Regions from separate parts of the Actinomadura vinacea genome, predicted to be linked through region 4. Evidence: riboswitches for the same ligand, from Rfam matches in the RefSeq annotation. Region 4 holds a riboswitch; each other region holds the start of a gene.
The links. A riboswitch is a leader RNA that binds a small molecule or an ion and turns the genes downstream of it on or off. The one in region 4 is predicted to bind cyclic di-AMP.
Positions count from the first base shown of each region.

Region 1 (5,802 bases), 360 kb from region 4:
AGCTGCCGGCTGATCGAGCCCTGGTTGGACTCGTTGATCTCCGCGACCACGGCCGCGCCGATCGCGTCGGTCAGCCGCCGCGCCACCGCCGGGTCCGGGTCCTCGACCGTCAGCTCCACCACCGTGGAGGTGCCGAGCCCGGCCACCGTGACCTTCTTGGCCAGCTTCACCGGATCCCGCCCGATCCGCTGCCCGCGCAGCACCCGGTCCAGCAGCGTCCGGCCGGTCGCGAACGCCTTGACCTGGCTCACCACGATGCTGACGCCCGCGTCCCCGGCCGCCGCGTCGGTGGCCTTGCTGCTGGCCTGGAGCCGGGACGTGGCCGCGTGCGGCGGTTCCTGGCCGCTCATCACCAGCCCCACCAGCACCAACGGCAGCACCGTCATCGCCAGCAGAAGCTTCCAGTAGCTGCGGACCACGCGCGCCGCGACTTCGTCGATCTCCACGATCTTCCCTCCGGCCTCGTCAGGCCGAGCGTAAGAACGGCTCGCGGAGATCGAATCGCCCATCGAGACGATGGCCCGCTACGTCATTTGTGGGGGAGCGTCCCAGGGGTGACCTCAGGTACCGCGCGAGCGCGCTACCTGGCCGGTGGTGCGATGCCGAAGGCGAGCGTCACCGGCCAGATCGCGGAGCGATGTCGCGCTCGCCCAAGCACGGTCAGGGTGCGAGCCGCCAGGCGAGGACCCTGGGCCGGGATTGCAAACTACTCGGGTTTCATTCCGGCGCGCATGGCCAGGGTGATGGCCTCCAGGGCCGAGTGCATGTCCAGCTTGGCCAGCAGGTTCTGCGTGTGGGTCCGGACGGTGTTGGCCGACAGTCCCAGCCGGTCGGCGATCTCGGCCCGGTTCAGGCCGTCCACCATGCACTGCAGGACCTCGCGCTCACGGGGGGTGAGCTCGGCCAGCAGGCGGGCGCCGCCGTTGGGTTCGGGGCCGTCCTCCAGGAGGCGGCGCAGCACCTCGCCCAGCACGTCGGGCGGCAGCCAGCCGCCGTGGTGGGCGGCGGCGCGGATGACGCGGGCGACCAGGTCGGCGCTCTCGGTCTTGGAGAGCCAGCCCACGGCGCCGAACCGGACGGCCTGCACGATGGCGTCGACCTCGCTCATCGCCGACAGGACCACCACGCGCATCTCGGGGTGCCGTTCCCGGATCCGGCTCAGCACGTCCAGGCCGCTCTCGGCGCCGAGCGTCATGTCCAGCACCACGACCTGCGGGCGTTCGGTGGCGGCCAGCGCCAGCGCGCGCCGCACGCCCGCCGCGATCGGCAGGATGACCAGGTCGGGCTCCCGGTTCAGCCGGGCGGCCAGCGCCTCGGCGAACAGGGCGTGATCGTCCACGATGAGGACGCGGATGGGCGGTCGCATCCCCCGACCTTCCCCGGTGCCCGGCCGCCGCGGATCCCGCAAACGCTGTACTTCGCGTTCGGTGCCGGTTCTGGACAGGCCGGCCCGGACGAGCGCGGCGGGGAGGACTCGGGCGCGGACGCGTCCCGCGACCGCCGAGTTGACCCGCGTCCGGAGGCGGTCAGTTGCGGAACGCGCCGTTGACCGTCCGCCACCGCCTGCCGAAGCTGTGCGTATCGGTCAGGGGATCGATCACAGGGGTGATCATAGGGGGCCTCGAATGCGTGCAGGGAATGCGTCAGGGAAAGTCCTGATAACCGGGGGAGCGGGCTTCATCGGAAGCACGATCGCGTCGGCGTTCGCCGAGCGCGGAATCGTTCCGGTCGTGCTCGACAGCCTGGTCACCGGGCGGACCGAGTTCACCCAGGGAAAGATCTTCTACCAGGGCGACATCTCCGACGGCGATCTGCTGGACGAGATCTTCGCCGCGCATCCCGACATCGGTATCGCGGTGCATTGCGCGGCGCTCATCGTGGTGCCCGACTCGGTGTCGGATCCGCAGCGCTATTACGACGTCAACCTCACCGGAACGCTGAATCTGGCCGGCCATCTGATCCGCAACGGATGCGAGCGGATGGTCTTCGCCTCGACCGCGGGGATGTACCGGCCCGGGCCGGACCTGTCGGTGAGCGAGGGGTCGTCGCTGGACCCGCAGAACCCCTACACGCGCTCGAAGATGATGGCCGAGCTGCTGCTGGAGGACCTGTGCTCGGCCTACGGGCTGCGGGTGGTCTCGCTGCGCTACCTCAACCCGATCGGCGCCGACCCGCGGATGCGCACCGGGCTGCAGAGCAGCAGGCCGACGCACGCGCTGGGGAAGATGATCGAATCGTACGGGCTGGGCGTGCCGTTCCGGATCACCGGTACCGACTGGGACACCCGGGACGGCACCGCGGTCCGCGACTACATTCACGTGTGGGACATCGCCCGCGCTTTCTGCGCGGCGGCGGCGCGGTTCGATTCCATCGTCGCGCCCGCCGGTCCGGACGGGCGCGGCTCCGGTTATCAGGTCATCAATCTCGGCACCGGCGGGGGGACCACCGTCCGGGAACTGGTGGAGGCCTTCCGCGGCGTCGTCGGAGACGGTTTCCAGGTCGAGGAGGCGCCCGCCAGGCCGGGCGATGTCGTGGGCGCGTACGTCAATCCCGCGAAGGCGCTGGAATTGCTCGGCTGGAAGCCCGAGTATTCCATCGAGGACGCCATTCGCCATTCGCTGGAATGGGCGGCGCGGCGGAGCCGTATGGACGCGGCCTGATCTTCGGGTGACCCGCCGCGCGCGGTGCGGACGGACGTGCGAGAGTATGGGATCGGTCACACGTCCGGTACCACCGAGGAGGCGCGTTGAGCGGCGATGTGCGGATCACCGTGACGCGGACCCTGAGCAAGGAGCAGCAGGTCCGGCGGGAGCGACTGATCGAGGCCGCGCGCCTGCTGGCGTTAGAGGGCGGCTACCCGGCCGTGACCATGCACGACGTGGCCGACCGTGCCGGGGTGGCGCGTGCCACGGTGTACCGCTACTTCGCCACCAAGGACCACCTGCTGACCGAGGTCGCCGCCACCTGGGCGCACCGGATCACCGACGACATCGACTCCCTGGCGGTCGGGACGACCCCGGTGGAGCGGCTCACGTCGATGCTGGAGCGGGTGGTCCGGGTGGCGGCCGAGGAGTTGACGCTGACCTCGGCGATCGTCCAGGCGGTGACGGCGGACGACTCCAGCGTGGACGACGCCCGCACGGTGCTCTTCCTGTTCGTCCGGGAGCGGCTGGCCGCGGCGATCGGCGATCCGGTCCCGGACCGGGAGGAGATCGAGATCGTGCTCGGGCACGTGCTGCTGGCCGGGCTGGTCAGCCTGACCTCGCTGCGCCGCCCGGTGGACGAGGTGGCCGCGATGGTGCGGACGTCGGGGCGGCTGGTGCTCACCGGGGCCATGGCGCCCCGCGCGCTGTGAGGCGCGCCGCTCACCGGGGCTGACCTCCGCTTGGTGTGGCCTTTGTCTCATGCCCCGCCGTTTGACAGGCGTTCCGCGCGGCAGGAAGGGGCCAGGGCGCGTTTTTGCCCCTGGGGCGGGCGCTTTGCCCTCGATTTGCGCTGAGCAGGAAGTTTGATACCTTCTGTCTGGTTCCGGGGATGCACTCCATGCGTCGCCGGGGGCCGGCGAGCCGCACCCGGACAGGGGCGAGCCCGCCATCACGGTCGCGTGTGCGGATTTCGAACCCGCGCGAACCGTGGTCATCCATCTGATCGCAGTGCGGCGGCCATCGACGGCCGCCGCTCCGCCGAGTCCGATCCCGCGCCGACGACGGCGCCCGGAGCCGGGGACCCATCTCTCTGGGGTGAATCGGCGCACTTCCACGTGCGCCGTAGGGCGACTTCCACGCCCGAATCCGACAGCTAACCCGGTAGGCGGCCATGGAAGGAATCAGGAGACCCCTGCCTTGTCGTTCCGCTCGAACCATTCCCATAGTGCCCTGCTCGCCACCCTCCGCGACCGCGCGGGCGAGCTGACCTCCCAGACCCTGGCCCTGCGGGGCCGCGCCGCCACCGGCGTCATCGGCGGCGTCGTCCTCGGCGCCCTGACCTTCGGGTCGGCCCTGGGCGCGGTCGCCTCCGCCGAAGCCGCCCCCGCCTCCGGCGCCGCCAAGGCCCGTCAGGCCGCGCCGGCCGCCGCGCCCGAGAAGGCCGACAAGTACGCCAAGTCCGCCACCACCCAGCAGGTCATCAAGCTGGCCGAGAAGCAGGTCGGCATCACCGAGGGCCAGGGCGGCGAGACCAAGTTCCACGACTGGTACATCAAGAGCAACGCCGCCAAGCTGACCGCCGCGCGCGACGGCGGGAGCGTGTCCGAATACAAGGGCGCCCAGTGGTGCAACATGTTCGTGTCCTGGCTCGGCGCGAAGGCCGGCCTGAAGGGCATGGGCGCCGATGCCTACACCGTCGCGCACGCCGAGTGGTTCAAGAAGACCGGCCGCTGGGGCCAGAAGGCCAAGCCCGGCGCCGTGGTGTTCTTCGCCTGGAACGGCGGCGGCATCTCCGGCATCGAGCACGTCGGCATGGTCGTCAAGGACAACGGCGACGGCACCATCACCACCATCGAGGGCAACACCGACAACGCCGTGAAGGAGAAGGTCCGCGACAAGTCGACGGTCGCCGGGTACGGCTACCCCGACTACCGGAGCTGACCCCCCGGCCCCGGCCTGGAACCGGCGAGGGCGTCCCGCCACCCGTGATCACTTCCTGATCGCGGGAGGGCGGGGCGCCCTTCGGCGTCTCACGTCCGCCACGCGAGAACGCGAAGATCGACACCCGCTTGATCCCATATCGACCCGTCCATTGCGCTGTGTGGAAATCACTAGCCGGAGTACGGATTCACGGGCCATGGGGGGATTCGATGGGGATCCGGCCGGACGTCAGCGTCATCGTGATCGCCTACAACGATGCCCGGCGGCTTCCCCGCGCGGTCGGATCGGTGCTCGCCCAGTCGCTGGGCAGCGTCGAGACGGTGATCGTGGACGACGCCAGCAGCGACGCCACCGGCGCCGTCGCCGACCGGTTCGCCGCCGCGCGCCCAGGGCGGATCCGGGCCGCGCACCTGCCGGAGAACTCCGGCGGCTGCGGCCGGCCCCGCAACACCGGGGTGGAACTGGCCCGCGGCGCGTACGTGATGTTCCTCGACAGCGACGACGTCCTCGACCGGCACGCCTGCATGAACATGGTCGCGGCGGCCGAGGAGACCGGCGCCGACCTCGTCTCCGGTCTGTGCGTGCGGTCCTATCGCGGCCCGCCGCCCAAGGAGACGCCCTGGTACGCCCGGCTCTACCGGAACCGGGCCGTGCACGGGTCCGTCCTGGAGCGCCCCGACCTGCTCTACGACACCCTGTCCACCAACAAGTGCTACCGCCGCGGCTTCCTCGCCGAGCACGGGCTGCGCTTCGCCGAGGACGTGCACTACGAGGATCTGCTGTTCACGGCCGAGGCCTACCTCGCCGCGTCCCGGATCGCGACCCTGCCGCACCGCGTCTACACCTGGTGCGTCGAGCCCGCCGCGGACCGCCCGTCGATCTCAAACCGGCGGGGCGAGCTGCGCAACCTGGCCGACCGGCTGGAGGTGCACCGCCGGATCGACCGCGCGTTCCTGGCGCACGGGGCCGAGCACCTCAAGCTGGCCAAGGACGCCAAGTTCCTGAACCACGACCTGCTTCTTTACCTCCGCGACCTGCGGACGCGGGACGAGCCGCACCGGGCGCGCTTCCGCGGGCTGGTCGCCCCCTACCTCGCCGAGCTGCACCCCGGCACGCTGGAGGCCGCCGGCCGGCTGCCCGCGATCGCCGCGTACATGGTGCGGCGCGGGGACGTCGACGGTGCCGTCGCCGCCGCCGAACTGGCCCGCAAGCGGAT
Region 1 covers NZ_BAAARW010000012.1:922,026-927,827, reverse strand. Annotated here, with positions in the region: gene ABD340_RS19590 (YveK family protein) at 1-446, opposite strand, end outside; gene ABD340_RS19585 (response regulator transcription factor) at 707-1,366, opposite strand; gene galE (UDP-glucose 4-epimerase GalE) at 1,341-2,660, shown strand; gene ABD340_RS19575 (TetR/AcrR family transcriptional regulator) at 2,747-3,355, shown strand; cyclic di-AMP (ydaO/yuaA leader) riboswitch at 3,689-3,828, shown strand; gene ABD340_RS19570 (CHAP domain-containing protein) at 3,843-4,586, shown strand; gene ABD340_RS19565 (bifunctional glycosyltransferase/CDP-glycerol:glycerophosphate glycerophosphotransferase) at 4,796-5,802, shown strand, end outside.
Region 1: another riboswitch for cyclic di-AMP. It lies ahead of ABD340_RS19570 (CHAP domain-containing protein); the one in region 4 lies ahead of ABD340_RS17980 (C40 family peptidase).

Region 2 (5,802 bases), on a different contig from region 4:
CTGGGGATCGTCGCCCTGGTGCGGGCCCGGCCGGGCGCCCGCCGGAGGGCGTACGAGGGTGGGCCGCCGCAGCCGGGGACGGGCCCGTGGGACGGCGTCGGGCGCGGCCCCGGGCGCGGCATGGCGATCGCCGGGATCGTGCTGTCGCTGATCACGCTGGCGACCGCCGGCTGGCTGGTGATCAAGGTGGCGGGGTGCGGGAATCCGTCCCGGTATCCGGACGAGCCGTCCCGCCGGCGGTGCGTGGAGCAGGAGTTCCCGTTCGCCAAGCCGTCCGCGCCCGCCCGTTGAGCCGCGAGCCTTGAGCGGACGGTGCGCGACGAGTCGCGGGGCGGCGGGGGCCGGTCAGCCGGACGGCGGCAGCGGGAGGTGGGCGGACAGGTCGGCGCGGGGGCCGCTTGCCCGGACCCGGCCGGACTTCACCGCCTCGTCCCAGGTCAGGGTGCCGGTGGCCAGAGCGATCCAGGTCGGTGGGGCCATCTCCACCACGTTGGGCGGGGTTCCCCGGGTATGGTGCGGGCCGTCGATACATTGCACCGCGGCGTACGGAGGCACCCGGACCTCCACCGACCGTCCGGGCGCCAGTTCGGCGAGCCGGTCCAGCAGCGCCCGCACGGCTCCCCTGAGGACCGGCCGCATGGGCTCGATGCCCGCGTCATAGGCGGCCAGCACCGCCTCCAGCGCGGACCGGCGCAGCTCCGCGGGCTCGTCGGAGCCGGCGTGCGGCGGCAGGCCGAGGGCGCCGCGCTGCTCGTCCAGCACGGCACGGGTGAGAGGTGTTCGCGACATCGGCACCGACGCTACCGTTCCTGCGGTCGCGGGGCCCGTCCGGCGCGGGCTCGTACGGCGGGCCCGTTCCATGGTTCCGCCCCGGTCGGGACTCCCTCCGGTCACCGTCTTCCCGCCATCGGCGGCGCCGGGGCCGACCAACCGGTAGAAATGGACCCAAACCGGCCGGAGATGAGCGATGTTTTCGGGGGGCCGGTGGAGCCCGTCCCCGGCGGAGGACACGGAGGTTGTGTAGATGGCCGAGGCGCTGCCCCTGCAGCCCGGTGACCCGCGCGAACTCGGTGAGTACGAGATCACCGGACGGCTCGGCGTCGGCGAGCACGGCGCCGTCTTCCTGGGCCGGGACCGCTCCGGCCGGATGGTCGCGATCAAGCTGCTGCACCTGCGGCTGAGCGGCGAGCCCGCCGCCCGGGCCCGGTTCGCCGCGGCGTTCACCGCCGCGCGCAAGGTGTCCGGCTTCTGCACGGCGGCGATCCTGGACGCCGACGTCGAGGGCGACCGCCCGTACGTGGTGAGCGAATGGGTCGACGGCCCCTCGCTGCTCCAGCTGGTGACCGAGGAGGGCCCGCGCGGCGCCGGCGTGGTCGAGCGGCTGGCGGTCGGCACCGCGGTCTCGCTCGCCGCGATCCACCGCGCCGGCGCCGTGCACCACGACTTCAAGCCCGCCAACATCCTGCTCGGCCGGGACGGCCCCAGGGTCGGCGACGTCGCCGTCACGCCCGCGCTGGACGCGGTCGACGCCGCCCCCAGCGGCCGGGTCGCCGACGATCCGTCCTACAAGGCGCCCGAACAGCTCAGCGGCATCGACATCGGCCCGGCCGCGGACGTGTTCGCCTGGGCCGCCACCCTGCTGTACGCGGTGACCGCGCGGCCGCCGTTCGGCGACGACTCGCCGACCGAGGTCATGCAGCGCATCATGTACGACCAGCCGGACATGTCGGACCTCCCGGACTCGCTGCGGGAGATCGTCGCGGACGCCCTGGCCAAGGACCTCACCGCGCGGCCGAGCGCGGCCGGGCTCCTGGAGCGGCTGCTGGACGAGTCGGGCCCGCTGGCGGCCCGGCTGCCCGGGTCGCTGGTCACCGAAGGACGGGCGCTGGCGCGCAGCGCGGCGTCCCCGCCGCCGGTCGAGCAGCCGGTGGAGTCACCGCAACCGGCCGCGCCGGCTCCCCCGTCGGCCCCGGCGATACCCCCCGAGGCCTTCCCGGACGCGTTCCCGCCGCCCGAGCCCGCTCCAGAGCCCGTGGCGGCCCCGTCCGCGGCCCCAGGGACGCCCCCGGGCCCGGAGGACGCCCTTTCGCCCATGCGGGCGTCCGTGCCGCCCGCGTCGTTCGGCCGCGCACCGCTCGACGAGCCCGCCGAGATCACCCGCACGGACTTCCCGCTGCCGCCGCGGAACGGTTCCGTCCCGGCCGGGGACGAGCCGGGGGACGAAGACCTCGCGACGCAGGCCATGCCGGCGGTCCCCCCGCTGCCGGAACCGCCCGCGCCGCCGGAGCCGACCGACCGGACCGAGCCGACACCGCACCTGATCCCGGGCATGCCGGCGCCCGCCGGCGACGACCAGCGGAGTCTGACGGCCGTGCTCGCCCTCCCTCCCGAGGAGGAGCCCCGCCGCGGCCTGGGCGGGCTTCTGGAGAGCCTGCCGCGTCCCGGCAACCATCTGCTGGGGGTGGCGCTCTCGCTCACGATCGGGGTGCTGGTCGGCGTCCTGATCATCGCGCTGGTGCTGCTGCCGCAGTGGCGGGACGACCACGCCACGCAGCAGGCCGGGCCCGCCAACGCCCCGGTCGACGACCGGCCGGTGAGCGCCATCCCCGAGGGGTTCTCCGGCACATGGAAGGGCACCGCGGTCAACCCCGGGCGCGGTGCCTCCTTCCCGGTCGAGGTGACGTTCAAGGCGGGCGAGACGACGGCCCGGGCCGTGTACCCGCGGAGCCGCTGCACCGGGACGCTCACCTTCACCAAGGGCACCAACCGGCAACTGCAGATGATGCTGGCGATCCCGAAGCCGTGCTCGAACGGGACCGTCCAGGTGAGCCGGCAGCCGGACGGCACCCTGCAGTACGCCTGGAGGACGCGCGCCGGGACCCCGCTCGGCTACCAGGGCAAGCTCACCCGCGCCTGAGCGGCGCCGGGCGGAGATGACCGGAATGCCAATTTAATCGTGATTTAAGGGCTCTTTCTGCAAGAGATCCATTAAAGTACCTCCGGGCTGACCGGTCATGTCAGCCGCCGCGGGCACCGCGCACGGTCCCGCCGGAGAGAAGGAGAGCTCTTGCGGACTGTCCACCGAAGGGTGCTCGTCGTCGGCGCGGCCGCCACCTGCGTCGGCGCGACCGGCACGCTGCCCGCCGCCGCGGCCCCCGCCGCGGCCGGCCCGGTCACCGTCACCGCGGCGCGCGGGACCCCGCTGCCCGGCCGGTACATCGTCACGCTCAAGTCCGGCGAGTCCACCGCCTCGGCGGCCAAGCGCGTGCGCGCCACCTCCGTCAAGCTCTTCGACGGGGTGCTGAACGGCTTCGCCGCCAAGCTGAGCACCACGCAGCTGGACAAGCTGCGCCGCGACCCGGCCGTGGCCGCGATCGAGCAGGACCAGGTGGTGAAGGCCGTCGGCACGCAGCGCTCGGCGACCTGGGGCCTGGACCGCATCGACCAGCGCAGGCTGCCGCTGTCGAAGACCTACACCTACAAGTCGACCGGCACCGGCGTGACCGCCTACGTGATCGACACCGGGCTGGCCTCCACGCACCCCGAGTTCGGGAACCGGGCCTCGGTCGCCTGGGTGGCTCCGGAGTTCGGCGGCGACGGCTGGGACCGCAACGGGCACGGCACCCACGTGGCGGGCACCATCGGCGGCAAGACCTGGGGCGTGGCCAAGAACGTCAAGCTGCGCGGCATGCGGGTGCTGGACGCCGAAGGCTCCGGCTCGATGTCGACCATCGTGCAGGCCGTCCAGTGGCTGGAGCGGAACGCCGCCAAGCCCGCCGTGGCCAACCTGTCGGTCGGCGGCCCCAAGTCCGCGGCGCTGAACACGGCGGTGCAGAAGCTGTCGCAGTCGGGCGTGTTCGTCTCCGTCGCGGCCGGCAACGAGAACCAGAACGCCTGCAACACCTCCCCCGCCGGCGCAGGCTGGGTGATGGCGGTCGGCGCCACCACCGTCTACGACAACCGCGCGACCTGGTCCAACCACGGCTCGTGCGTGGACATCTTCGCGCCCGGTTACGGGATCACCTCGGCGTGGCCCGGCGGCGGCAAGTCGACGATCTCCGGAACGTCGATGGCCGCCCCGCACGTCAGCGGCGCCGCCGCGCTGTACCTCGCCGGGAACCGCGGCGCCACGTTCCCGCAGGTGCAGAAATGGCTGAACGACAACTCCACGAAGGGGCGAATCGGGCGACTTCCGTCCGGCACGGCCAACAGGCTTCTGTACAAGGCCGGCCTGTGAGTCCGGTCACGTAGGATGGCCCGGCTCCCAGGAGAAAGACATGATTCTCTGTTGCCCTGCCCTTCCAGGGGTCACAGGGGTTTAATCTTGGCGAGGATCCGAATGGTTCCTTACAGTTCGATGGCATTCGGCCGGTGACCGCTTCGTCCCCCGGGGCGGGTCCGGCCGGACCAGCCGAGTCCCGCGGCGCAGTTCGCCCGGGAACCGGGGAACCACAGCCGGACGGTCCGGGGCGGCGACGCTCCGGCCCAGACCGGCCGGGGTGAATTCACCGTCCACCAGCTCGGGCGGTGATAGGGCTGACTCCCGGCCCGAATCCGTCAGCTAACCCGGTAGGCGATCGAGGAGAGGAGAGGACGTGGAGGGGACCCCCAACTCCACCCCCAGTTGGCAATCGCGGCTGCGGCGTCCCGCCCTGGCACTCGTGGCACTCGCAGGTGCCCTGCCACTGGCCGCGGGCACCACGATCACCGCGCCCCCCGCACAGGCGGAGCCGGGCGACGGGGGCCGCATCCGCAAACTGAACGCCCAGATCGAGAAGCTCGACAAGGCGTACGGCGGCGACCTGGCCAAGCTGAAGGACGCCCAGTACGGCGTCAAGAAGGCCCTGGACCGCACCAAGGTGCTCAACAGCGACCTCCAAGCCGCCCGCGGCCTGGTGGCCCAGCTGGCGGCCTCCCAGTACATGACGGGCGGCGCCGACCCCTCGGTCTCCGTGCTCGCCGACAGCGACCCGTCCAACGCGCTCAGCAACGTCACCCTGGTCAGCCACGTGGCGCAGAACCAGTCCGCCAAGGTGCAGCAGATCCAGCAGCTGGTGAACGAGCAGGCGAAGGCCAAGCGCGAGGCCGAGCAGAAGATCAAGGACCTGGAGAAAGAGATCAAGGACCTGGTCAAGGAGAAGGCCCGGGTCAAGGCGCTGATCAAGAAGTTCAAGCCGGAGTCGCCCAGCACCGGCATGGGCGGAACCACCCCCCGGATGGCCAAGACCAAGAACACCATCGACATCGAGTTCGGGCCGTTCCCCACCATCGGCTGCTACCGCGGCGGCGCCGACGCCCAGGACCACGCCACCGGCACCGCCTGTGACTTCATGGTCACCACCGGCGGCTCGATGGCGTCGGGCAGCGCACAGACCAAGGGCGACCAGACCGCCGCCTACGCCATCGCCAACGCCAGCAAGCTCGGCATCAAGTACGTCATCTGGCGCCAGCGCATCTACGACATGCGCAGCCCCGGCTGGCGCAGCATGGAGAACCGCGGCGGCGCGACGGCCAACCACTACGACCACGTCCACATTTCGGTCTTCTAGCCGTATGCCGCTCTGACCAGGGCCGCACGTCACCCGAGAGGGAACATCTCAGACTCAGATCATGGATCGTGCGCAGGTCGAAGCCGGCACTGTCTTCGCGTGGCCGGGCGACGAGCGACCAATGCGCGTGTTGCTTCGCGACGCTGAGGTCGCCATGTACGACGCTTGGTGGCCGCACCTCCAGACCTGGGGCCTGGGGGATCTGAAGCGGACCAGGCGAAAGCGCGTCAGCTATTACGTCACAGACGTCACC
Region 2 covers NZ_BAAARW010000001.1:94,279-100,080, reverse strand. Annotated here, with positions in the region: gene ABD340_RS00445 (hypothetical protein) at 1-291, shown strand, start outside; gene ABD340_RS00440 (sterol carrier family protein) at 346-789, opposite strand; gene ABD340_RS00435 (serine/threonine protein kinase) at 1,025-2,917, shown strand; gene ABD340_RS00430 (S8 family peptidase) at 3,068-4,237, shown strand; cyclic di-AMP (ydaO/yuaA leader) riboswitch at 4,400-4,592, shown strand; gene ABD340_RS00425 (coiled-coil domain-containing protein) at 4,596-5,549, shown strand; gene ABD340_RS00420 (hypothetical protein) at 5,611-5,802, shown strand, end outside.
Region 2: another riboswitch for cyclic di-AMP. It lies ahead of ABD340_RS00425 (coiled-coil domain-containing protein); the one in region 4 lies ahead of ABD340_RS17980 (C40 family peptidase).

Region 3 (5,802 bases), on a different contig from region 4:
AGGGCTGCGGCCCAGGGTGCGCCGGCTACTACAGCCTGACCGTCGCCCACGCCGTCCGCATCTCCAACAGCGGCGAGTACGTGCACAGCGCGCCGTGGTCGGTGGGTTCGCAGGGCAACAGCAACGTCAGCCACGGCTGCATCAACGCCAGCCCTTCGCACGCGGACTGGTTCTACAACTTCTCCCAGCGCGGCGACCCGTTCGAGGTGACGGGCAGCAACCGGGAACTGGAGCCGGACAACGGCTGGGGCTACTGGCAGATGAAGTGGCAGGACTGGGTCAAGGGCAGCGCCCTCAAGCAGTCCATGCGGATCGGGCCACAGGGCGGCACTCCCATGCAGAACTCCGCCGAGGGCGCGGTGGCGGAGTCCGGGCAGCGCTCCTGAGCTCGCCGTCGGCCGAGGCGTCAACCGGCTAGCGTCGCTGCGGGGGAGGTTCCGGGACGCCGTGCAGCCGGGCCCAGTCGCGGGCCATGGCGATGCGTTCGGGTGCCGACGGGTGGGTCATGTAGAGGACCCGTTCGAGCGGGTCCGGCCCCAGGTCGGAGATGTTGCGGCTCGACAGCTCGTGCTGCATCGACGCGAAAGTGGCCGGGTCGCGGGTGAGGTCGAGCGAGTGCGCGTCGGCGCGGGCCTCGATCTGCCGGCTGATGAGGTTCTGCACGGGTGTTCCGAGCTGCATCGCGACCGTCACCAGCGCGAGCAGCAGCGCCAGCGACCGCGGATCGGCCGCGCCGCCCGCGGCGCCGTCCCCGTCACCGCCCTCGGGGGCGACGCCAGAGCGCCGCAGCAGGCGCGGCGAGCTGAGCAGCAGGTGGAGCAGGCAGACCGCCGCGGAGACGCTGAGCGCGCCGATGAGCGTCCCGTAGAGAACGTCGGCGTACTTGGCGTGCCCGAGCTCGTGCGCCACGATCGCCTTGACGCGCGGTTCCGGCGTCGCCTTCAGCAGCGTGTCGTACACGACGATGCGGCGGGTCGAGCCGAAACCGGAGACGTAGGCGTTGAGCGCGGTCGTGCGGCGGGACGCGTCGGCGACCAGCACGTCCTTCACCGGCACGCCGTCGCGCTGGGCCATCGCCAGCAGGTCGGCGCGCAGCCGGCCCTGCGGCAGCGAGTGGAACTTGTTGAAGACCGGCTCGAACGCGATCGGGTAGAGGAACGACATCGTCACGACCAGGAGGAAGCCGGCCGCGGCGGCGCCCGTCCACCAGTAGCGCGGGAAGCGGCGCAGCGCCCAGTACAGCAGGAGCAGCGCCAGCGTCCAGACGATCCAGGTGACGCCGAGCGACTTGGCCTGGTCGACGAACCACTCCGGCCACGACTGCGTGGACAGCCCGTACCGGCGCAGGACGGCCTCGCCCCAGACGCCGAACGGAAGCCCGGCCAGGCGCAGCACGGTGGTGAGCGCCACGGCCGCCACCGCGACCCGCAGCGGCCACCGGCGCACGCGCGCGGTCGTCCAGGCGATGAAGCGGGCGCCCAGCGGGGTGAGGCCGAGCACCAGCACCACGGCCAGGCCGGCGACCAGGCTGCTGTAGGCGCGCGGGGCCAGTGCGGCGTCGAACGCGCGGGACCGGGCGATCTCCGCGGCGCTGAAGTCGCGGGACGGGTCCACCGGCGCCGCGCCGCCCGGCACGTCCCCGGGCAGCGGGTTCCACGGCGTGGTGAGGGCCAGCACCGCGCCGACGGCGGCGAACAGCACGAGGGCGGCGATCGCGGCGGCCCGCCGGGACCTGGCGTCGGCCGTCGGCTCGGCGCTCATCGCAGTTCCCTCCGCAGGTAGTCGCGCCATTCGGCGGTGAAACGGGCCGGGGTCAGGCCCAGCACCTCGCGCAGCGCCGCGGCCTCGGACCGCCGTCCCGCGGCCCGGTAGAGCCGGACCAGACTCGCCTCACCGTACCGGTCGGCGATCATGCGGCAGGCCAGCCACGCCTCCTGGTAGCTCTGGGAGAGCCGGCCGGAGGCGGCGGCGTCGAAGGCGGTGCGGCCGGGCAGCCCGGCGGGCAGCCGTCCGGCGGCCACCTCGCGGCGCAGCTCGCGCGCGGCCGACGGCACGCTCACCGGCATGCCGTGGTAGCCGACGTAGTCGGCGAAGCCCTCGATGAGCCAGATCGGGGTGCGGCCGTCGCGCGCCCCGCCGGTGGCGACGTGCGTCAGCTCATGGGTGAGCACGACGTCGCGGCCCAGGTCGTTGAGGCGGCCGAAGGTGCCGGGCGCGATGACGACGCGGTCCGCGCCGGGGCCGCCCGCGGTGGGCGCGACGGTGGCGAGCGCGGCGATCCCGCCCAGGTCGCGGTCGCCGCCCGCCAGCGCGCCGGCCCGGGCGTCGGTGCCGGGCACCAGCGCGACCACCCGCCCGCGCCAGCCCCGGACGGCCGCCGCGCCGGTGATCCGGGCGACGGCGGGGACGGCCTCGTCCAGCCGGCGTGCGATCTCCGCCAGGGCGGGCCCGTCGCCGATGACCAGGCCGGTGCGGCCCCGCACGGCGGTGAGCGGGCCGCCGTCCCAGATCTCGGCGTCGTCGGGGAGACCGCGTTCCGCGCCGGCACCGGTGATCACCCAGGTGCCCGAGCGCGGCGCGAACGCCAGATGCCGGTTGCGCCGCAGCGGGTCGGCGTCGTGGCCGCGCAGCCGGTAGCCGAGCGTGACCTGGACGAGCACGGCGCTCCCGGTGGTGGAGACGACCCGTTCGAACCGCTCCCGCCAGCCGTCCAGCGGAAGCTTGAGCAGGTTGTCGAACATCGCGGCCTGGGCCTGCCGGTAGCCCGCCGGGGCGGCGGCGACCGTGGCCATGAACGCGGCGCGGTCGCGGTCGCGGACGGCCGCGGCCCGGTTGGCCAGGACGGTGGCTACCGCCTCCCGGTCGGGCGGTCCGACATCGGGGCCTGGCAGCGTCCGCGCCTGGTCTCCGGACGCGCTTCGGGCAGGGCCTTCGGAGCCGGCGGCGGACAGGCCCGCGCCCGCGAGGGCGCAGACGGCGGAGCCCGCGGCGATCGCCGTGAGGGCCTTCCGCCGCGGGACTCCGGGTCCGCGCTCCCGATCCATGCGCGAGATCCTATGCGCGCGCCCGTCCGGGCGCGCCGGGCCTCACTTCGACTTGGCGTACCGGGGGTAGCCGTAGCCGACGACAGAGGCTGTGGAACGTTCCCGAACCAGGACGGCGTTGCTGGTGTTGCCCTCCACCGTCTTCACGGTGCCGTCGCCGTTGTCCTTGATCACCATGCCGACGTGCTCGATGTCGTCGATGCTCTTGCTGCCGCCCCAGTTGAAGAAGACGATGGCGCCCGGCCGCGGCTTGTCGCCCCAGCGGCCCTTGTCCTCGAACCATTGGGCGTGCGCGACCGTCCAGGCGTCCATGCCCAGCTGGTCGCTGGCGCCGATCCGGTGGCCGATCCAGGAGATGAACATGCTGCACCAGGCGGCGGAGCTGTAGCCGCCGATGGTGCCGCCGTCGCGCTCCACGGTCTCCTTGGCGCGGTCGGTCGACTTGTACCAGTCCTGGAACTTGGTGTCGCCGACGGCGTCCTCGGAGATCCCGACCTGGGAACGGGCGAGCTTGATGGCGTCCTGGGCGGTGGGCTTCTTGCGCTTGCCGCGCTTGTCGCGCTTGTCGTGCTTGGCCTTGAGGCCCTTGCCCCGCTTGGTCTGGACGGTCTTCGCCTCCGTCACGTTCGCGGCCCCGGCGGCCAAGGTGGCGGGGCGCCGCGGGGAGTCGCCGAAGGCGAGCGACGCCTGCGTGGTGGCGGCGGCCAGGCCGATCACGGTGGCCCCGGCGACGAGGCCGCCGGTAGTACGGAGAGTGATGTTCAAGGGGTTGCGCGTGCGGTGCTTTCCTGGCACGTGGGGGTCTCCTCAGCTTCCATGCCGCCTGCCGGGTTAGCTGACGGGTTCGGGCGTGGAAGCTGCCCTACGGCCTGGTCAAAGGCCGATTCACCCCGGATGGGACGTGGGTCCCCGGCTCCGCTCGCGCGGACTCGGCGGTGGGCGCCCGTGCTGTGCGGACGCCCGTTGTTCGGATTTCGGTCAGATCACCCTGCGTACACGTGTACGCGGATGAGGGGGTAGGGCGTGGCCGCCCGGGCTCGCCACGGGACAGTGTGTGGGGGAGTCCCGAGGGAGACGGGGACGGGCGGCCACGCCGTGGCCATGTGTTGTCAGGGGTACTGCTGGAGATGGGCGGCCCGGGAACAGGGCACGCCCGCGGCCGGGGCCCGATGGGGGGACCGCCGTGGCGCGCTCTCAGAGCCCATGCGCGTCGAGGGTGCGCTCACGGTGCGGCCGGGCCGGCCGTTGGGAGGGGGACGCGGCACCTGGAAGGTGCCGAATCGAAGGCGGCACCTGGAGGGCGCCGTCGGGGCCGCGGTGCGCGGGTGCCGCGCGGGGCCCGGGCGGCACCTGGGGGGTACCGCGAGTGGACACAAGATAGCAAAGGTCTACGAGATGGCAAATAGGCGACAAAAAGCCGCCGGACCTGGAATAACGCGGTCCGGCGGCCTTCGTCCAGCCATCGATCCTCGGCTCAGGGGCGACCGGCCCCGTAGTAGTTCGAGGCGTAGTAGCCGGACATGATGGGCACGATCTCGACGTTCTTGCCCGTGCGCGGGGCGTGGATCATCTTGCCGCCGCCCACGTACATGCCCATGTGGTTGAGGCTGTTGAAGAACACCAGGTCACCGGGTTGCAACGCGCTCTTGGAGACCCTCTTGGTGGCCGCGTACTGCGTGTTGGTCGTGCGGGTGACGTTGACGCCCGCCGCCCCCCACGCCCTCATGGTGAGCCCGGAGCAGTCATAGGTTCCGGGGCCCGTGGCGCCGTACTCGTAGGGCTTGCCGAGCTGGGCGTAGGCGAAGTTGAGCGCCGTGCGGGCCGAACCGCTGGCCGGACCGGTGTAGGAGCCGCCGGTGCTGCCGCCGCCCGAGGAGCCGGACGGCTCGCCCAGCCGGGCCAGCAGCGTCTTCTGCTTCTTGATCGACTTCTCGACCTCGGTCTTCTTGGCCTTGGCCTCCTTGGCCTTCTTGGCCGCCTCGTCGTAGGCGGCCTTGGCCTGGGCCTGCTCCCGCCGCAGCCGCTGCGCCGACCCCAGGAACTGGGCCAGCTCGGAGTTGCGGTTGCGGGACAGGTGCTGGAACACGGCGGCCTGGTCGAGCACGGCCTGCGGGTTCTCGTTGCCGACGAAGCCGGCCACGTCGCCGGTGTTGCCCTGCTTGTAGGCGGTCGCCGCCATCTGCGCGACCTTCTCCTGGAGCTGGTTGAAGGTCGCCAGCTCCTCCTTGCCCGCCGCCTGCGTCGCCTTCCACTTCTTCTTGGCGACCTTGAGCTGCTCTTGGAGCTGGTTGTACTTCTCCACCATCTGCTCGACCTGCTCGTTGAGCTTGGTGAGCTTCTTGCGCGCCTCTGCCGCGCTGGGCCGCGGTTCGGCGTTGGCGGCGGTGGCGGGCAGCACGGTGACGGGAAGCGCGAGCGAGACCGTCACGGCGATCGCCGTGAGCCTGCGGGAGGTGCCGCGTGCCGCGCTACCGCTCGGGCGGTCGTGCTCTCTCAGGGAGCCCGCCCGGGTGAGATCACTGGCCACGATCCGTTGTGCCCCTCTCGTCCACGATGTCAGCGGACGACACTAGCGAGGGGTCACACCCGTCACAACTGATTCGTTGGTCTTTGGCGCGGCAATTCGCGCTTTACGCACACTCGGTGAGAGACGAATCACGAAACGCTGTTGCGAAGGAGTCTCATGTCACGCCGCGCGCAGGCAGCGCCACCAGGCGCTACGAACGGCCGAGGCGGCGCAGCAGCAGCGTGGACGGGG
Region 3 covers NZ_BAAARW010000005.1:23,565-29,366, forward strand. Annotated here, with positions in the region: gene ABD340_RS06665 (L,D-transpeptidase) at 1-386, shown strand, start outside; gene ABD340_RS06670 (M48 family metallopeptidase) at 415-1,761, opposite strand; gene ABD340_RS06675 (putative metallopeptidase) at 1,758-3,044, opposite strand; gene ABD340_RS06680 (CHAP domain-containing protein) at 3,087-3,839, opposite strand; cyclic di-AMP (ydaO/yuaA leader) riboswitch at 3,849-3,989, opposite strand; gene ABD340_RS06685 (C40 family peptidase) at 4,519-5,571, opposite strand; gene ABD340_RS06690 (NYN domain-containing protein) at 5,762-5,802, opposite strand, start outside.
Region 3: another riboswitch for cyclic di-AMP. It lies ahead of ABD340_RS06680 (CHAP domain-containing protein); the one in region 4 lies ahead of ABD340_RS17980 (C40 family peptidase).

Region 4 (5,802 bases):
TGACCAGCTGCGCGACCTGCTGGAGCGGTTCGCGCCCGAACTGCGGCCGTGGACGCGCTGCACCGCCTGCAACGGCGTGCTGGCCCAGGTCGACAAGGAGGAGGTCGAGCGGGACCTGGCCGACGGCACCCGCCGCAGCTATGACGTGTACGGCCGCTGCGTCGACTGCGGCCAGGTGTACTGGCGCGGCGCGCACGGCGACCACCTGGAGACGATCGTCCAGGACGCGGCCCGGATCGTCGCCGCCGCCCGTAACGGCGCCGAAACGCCGCAGAGCGCGGCCTCCTGAGACGCGGACGGCCGCCGTCCGGCATCATGCCGGACAAGAGAGGGGCTGGTTGCGATCGGTGTTGTGGTGGGCGCGGCGATCATTTCCGGGGGGCGGCTGCTGGCCGCGCAGCGGGCGGAGCCGCCCGAGCTGGCGGGCGGCTGGGAGTTCCCGGGCGGCAAGGTCGATCCCGGCGAGTCCGACGAGGACGCCCTGGTCCGGGAGTGCCACGAGGAGCTGGACGTCAAGATCGCGCTGGCCGCGCGGATCGGCGGCGACTGGCCGCTGAGCCTGGGCGGCGTGCTCCGCGTGTGGACGGCGACGATCATCGAGGGCGAGGCGAGACCGCTGGAGCATCTGGCGCTCCGCTGGCTCGGCGCGGACGAACTCCACGACGTGCTGTGGCTCGCCGGGGACCTGCCCGTGGTGGAGGCCGTCCGCCCCCACCTGCGAGGCGCCGCGGGCCCCTGACCGCCGTTCGGCCGGCCGGCCGTCCTCGCCGGGGCCGTCGCCGGCCCCGGCGGGCGGTCACTCGATGCGGTTGGCGCCGGCGTAGTCGGAGCGGTCGGACAGCTTGGAGATCTTGACGACGTCGCCGGTCTGCGGGGCGTGCAGGTACTTGCCGTCGCTCAGGTAGATGCCCATGTGGTGCAGGTCACCGCCGAAGTAGACCAGGTCGCCGGACCTCAGCTCGCCCTTGCCCACCTTGCGGCCCTGGCCGAACAGGTCGCCGGTGTAGTGCGGAAGGCCGGGCTTGCCGACCTTGCCGTAGGCCCAGACGACCAGGCCCGAGCAGTCGAAGCTGCTCGGCCCCGCGGCGGCCCACACGTACGGGCTGCCGATCTTGCTCAGTGCCTTGCGGGCCATCTTGGCGGGCCGGCCGGAGCCCTTCACGGTCGCGCTCAGGCCCGTCCCGGGGTCCTTGGCGGTGGTGGTGGTCAGCTTGTCGAGTTGCCGGGTGACCTCGTCCACCTTGGCCTTGGCCGCCTCGCGGGCGCTCAGGGACCGGGCGGCGGCCCGCCGGACCTGCGCGGTCCTGGCCGCGGCGGCCTGCTGGGCGCGGACGGCGCCGTCGATCTGGGCCTGGAGGCGGTTGACGGCCGCGGCCCGGCTCTGGGCCAGGTAGGCGGAGGCCGACAGGCCGGTGGCGCCGCCGCCGGCGAACATCATGTCGGGGCCGCCGGTCATGTAGTCGGCGGCGGCGAGGCGGCCGAGTTCCTCGCGGGCGGGAGCGGCCTGGGCCTGGAGGGTGTCGGCGGCCTTGGCCGCGTCCAGCTCGGCCTGCTTGGCCTTGCCCAGCTCGACCCGGGACTTGTTGTAGCGCTCGGTCAGCTTCTCGGCCTCGGTGTTGAGGGCGTCCAGCCGCTTGCGCAGCTCGCTTTCGCCGGGCGCCGGTGCGGCGGCGTGCGCGGACGCCGGGGAGGCGGACGCGGCGGGGGAGGTGATGGGGAGGCCGACGCCGCACACGACGAGCGAGGCGGTGGTGAGGGCGGGCACGACGAGTCGACGTTTGGGGGGTGCCGGTGTCAAACCGGTGTCTCCTCTCCTTGGCCGCCTACCGGGTTAGCTGTCGGGTTCGGGCCAGGAGTCGCCCTACGGCGCGCACCAGGGAGTGTGCGCCGATTCACCCCGGGGGTCTGGGTCCCCGGTTCCCTCGCGGGATTCGGCGGTCCGGCCGTCGTCCCGGGGGGCGGGACTCCGAACGACCGGATCTGCAGGAGCGTACAAAATTGGGGCAAAATTAGCCAAATAGAGTATTTGTGACGGATCGGGCAAGGGGGTGGGGCGAGGGAGCCCCTACGGCCAAGTAGAATCAGGGGGTCGCACGTCTGCGGCGGACCCCACACTCTCACCCAAGGCGAGACCGCATGCCCATCTCCACGCGCGATGACCTCCGGAACGTCGCCATCGTCGCCCACGTCGACCACGGCAAGACGACGCTGGTCGACGCCATGCTCTGGCAGTCCGGGGCCTTCCGCGAGAACCAGGACGTGGACGACCGCGTCATGGACTCCAACGACCTGGAGCGTGAGAAGGGCATCACCATCCTGGCCAAGAACACCGCCGTCCGGCACGCCGGGATGACCATCAACATCATCGACACCCCGGGCCACGCCGACTTCGGCGGCGAGGTCGAACGCGGCCTGTCCATGGTCGACGGCGTCGTGCTGCTGGTGGACGCCAGCGAGGGCCCGCTCCCGCAGACCCGGTTCGTGCTGCGCAAGGCGCTGGGCGCGCGGCTCCCGGTGATCCTGGTGGTCAACAAGACCGACCGCCCGGACGCCCGGATCGACGAGGTCGTCGACGAGACCTACGAGCTGTTCATGGACCTCGACGCCGAAGAGGACCAGATCGACTTCCCGATCGTGTACGCCTCCGGCCGCGCCGGCCGGGCCTCCCTCACCAAGCCCGGCAACGCCGAGATGCCCGACAGCCCCGACCTGGAGCCGCTGTTCCAGGTCATCAAGGAGACCATCCCGGCGCCGTCCTACGACCCCGACGCCCCGCTCCAGGCGCACGTCACCAACCTGGACGCCTCCAGCTACCTGGGCCGGATCGCGCTGTGCCGGGTGCACTCGGGGATCATCAAGAAGGGCCAGCAGGTCGCCTGGTGCAAGCGCGACGGCAGCGTCGAGCGGGTCCGGGTCAGTGAGCTGATGATGACCGAGGCGCTCACCCGCAAGCCCGCCGACGAGGCCGGTCCCGGCGACATCATCGCGCTGGCCGGCATCCCGGAGATCATGATCGGCGAGACCCTGGCCGACCCCGACGACCCGCGCCCGCTGCCGCTGATCACGGTGGACGAGCCGGCCATCTCGATGACCATCGGCACCAACACCAGCCCGCTGGCCGGCCGGGAGAAGGGCACCAAGGTCACCGCCCGGCTGGTCAAGGACCGGCTGGAGCGCGAACTGGTCGGCAACGTCTCGGTCCGGGTGCTGCCGACCGAGCGTCCCGACGCCTGGGAGGTCCAGGGCCGCGGCGAGCTGGCGCTGGCCATCCTGGTCGAGAACATGCGCCGGGAGGGCTACGAGCTGACCGTCGGCAAGCCGCAGGTCGTCGCCAAGGACATCGACGGCAAGCGGCACGAGCCGGTCGAGCGGCTCACCGTCGACATCCCCGAGGAGCACCTGGGCGCGATCACCCAGCTCATGGCGGTCCGCAAGGGCCGCATGGAGCACATGACCAACCACGGCACCGGCTGGATCCGGATGGAGTTCCTGGTCCCGGCGCGCGGCCTGATCGGGTTCCGCACCGAGTTCCTCACCGAGACCCGCGGCACCGGCATGGCGCACCACGTCTTCGAGGGCTACGAGCCCTGGTTCGGCGAGCTGCGCACCCGGCCGTCCGGCTCGCTGGTCGCCGACCGCACCGGCGCCGCCACCGCCTACGCGATCATCAACCTGCAGGACCGCGGCACCTTCTTCGTCGGCCCGACCACCGAGGTCTACCAGGGCATGATCGTCGGGGAGAACTCCCGCGCCGACGAGATGGACGTCAACATCTGCAAGGAGAAGCAGAAGACCAACGTCCGCTCCTCCACGGCCGAGGCCACCGAGACGCTCACCCCGCCCCGCCTGCTGACCCTTGAGGAGGCGCTGGAGTTCGTCCGCGAGGACGAGTGCGTCGAGGTCACCCCGGCGGCCGTGCGGCTGCGCAAGGTCGTCCTGGACGCCAAGGAGCGCGAGCGCACCCGCGCCCGCGCCAAGCGCGCCGCCGGCTGAGCCGCCCGGCCGCGCGAAACGCCGAGGGCCGCCCCGGAGGATCGATCTCCGGAGCGGCCCTCGGCGTTTCGCGGCTCAGGTCAGCTGGACGGTGCCCGTCACGTCGGCGGCCAGGCGGAGCTGGTCGCCGTCGCGGAGCGGGGCCTCCACACCGCGCGGCAGGCGCTCGCCGTTGACGAACGTGCCGTTGGTGGAGCCCTCGTCCCGAACCCAGGCGGTGCCGGACGGGTCGAGCCACACCGTGGAGTGGCGGCGCGACACGTTGTCGTACTGCGTGAACGTGGCCGCCACCGGCGACTGGCCCGCGTCCCGGCCCAGCACCAGGTGCTGCCCGACCGAGACCTTGAGCTCGCCCGTGGGGAACTGCACCCGCAGCACCGGCGTGCCCTGCTGCGGAAGAGGCCGCAGGCAGGACTCGCACTGCGCGGCGGCCGGGTTGCTCAGCACCGCCTCGCAGTAGGGGCACATGTACGCCGTGCTGTCGGGGCCCGGCCGGTGCTGCTGGCCCTGCCCAGGCCCGCCCGGGGCGTCCGCCGGCAGCAGCGTCGCCTCACGGCCGTGCGGCGGAGGCGGCATAGGCGGCGCCTGTTGGGGCGGCGGCGGGTAAGCGTTGTCCGCAGGGCCGGGCGGCGGGGCGTACTGCTGGTGCGGCTGGTGCCCCTGCTGCTGCTCGGGAGCCTGCGGCTGCGGCGGGCCCCACTGGTCGGGAGACGGCGGCGCGGGGGCGCCCCACGGGTCCGGCTGCCCGCCAGGCCCCTGCCCCTGCTGGGGCGGCGGCGGGGCGTACTGCTGCTGCCCCTGGTGAGGCTGAGGCGGCTGATGCTGCTCGGCGGGCGGCTGCGGGGGCTGCGGCTCACCGTACTGAGGCTGCGGCGGCCCCCAACCCCCTTCAGCCCCCTGGCCTTGGCCCTGGCCCTGCTGGCCCTGCTGGCCCTGCTGGGGAGCGCCCCAGGGGTCGGGAGGCGGCGGGCCGGGCTGCTGCTGCGGCTCGCCGTACTGGGGCTGCGGCTCACCGTATTGAGGCTGTGGCTCACCGTATTGAGGCTGCGGCGGACCATACTGCGGCTGCGGCGGCCCGTACTGGTCCCCTGGAGGACCCTGCTGCCCGCCCTGCTGAGGCTGAGGAGGACCGGGCGGCATAGGAGGCCCAGGGGGGCCGGGCTGTTGCCCCTGCCCTTGCCCTTGCTGGCGCTGCTGGGCCTGCTGCGCATATGGAGAGTCTCCGAACGAGGGCTCTCCATACTGCTGATGCTGACCCTGCTGGTGCGGAGCCGGCTGCTGAGGCTGCTGCTGGCCCTGACCGTACGGGTCGTAGGACGGCTGCCCGTAGGGCTGCTGAGGGGCAGGAGGGGGTGGAACCCGCTGCGGCTGGCCGCCCCCGGCACGTGCCAGATTGGCCCCGCAGCTCAGGCAGAGCAGATCGCCCTGCTGGAAGGGCTCGTCACAAACCGGGCATTTCAAGGTCGCCATGACACATCCCCCGCTCGTACCCCAGCGCGCTCCAGCGTTGATGTGAGGTGCTCCATGTCACCCCTCCGCGGGATCCCGATGTAGTACACCCGCCTTCCCTCCGGCCCTTCGTCCACGGACACCTGCACTCGGGGCCCTGCGTCTTCTTTTTCCTTAACGGCGTCGGCGCCGGTCAAGGCCCCGTATCTCGCCTGCCCCAGCGGGGACAGCGGTACGACGCGCTGGTTGCCCGACCCCCTCCAGAGTAGAGAGCCACTCTGGGGGTGTCGCCCCCCCGGGTTCAGCCGATCGATGTACGGCCCCGTGATGACGGCGTCACATGACTCCAGGATCTCGCGC
Region 4 covers NZ_BAAARW010000012.1:560,194-565,995, reverse strand. Annotated here, with positions in the region: gene ABD340_RS17990 (Mut7-C RNAse domain-containing protein) at 1-289, shown strand, start outside; gene ABD340_RS17985 ((deoxy)nucleoside triphosphate pyrophosphohydrolase) at 356-739, shown strand; gene ABD340_RS17980 (C40 family peptidase) at 797-1,798, opposite strand; cyclic di-AMP (ydaO/yuaA leader) riboswitch at 1,805-1,947, opposite strand; gene typA (translational GTPase TypA) at 2,137-3,993, shown strand; gene ABD340_RS17970 (FHA domain-containing protein) at 4,069-4,569, opposite strand; gene ABD340_RS17965 (hypothetical protein) at 4,639-5,547, shown strand; gene ABD340_RS17960 (4Fe-4S single cluster domain-containing protein) at 5,451-5,802, opposite strand, start outside.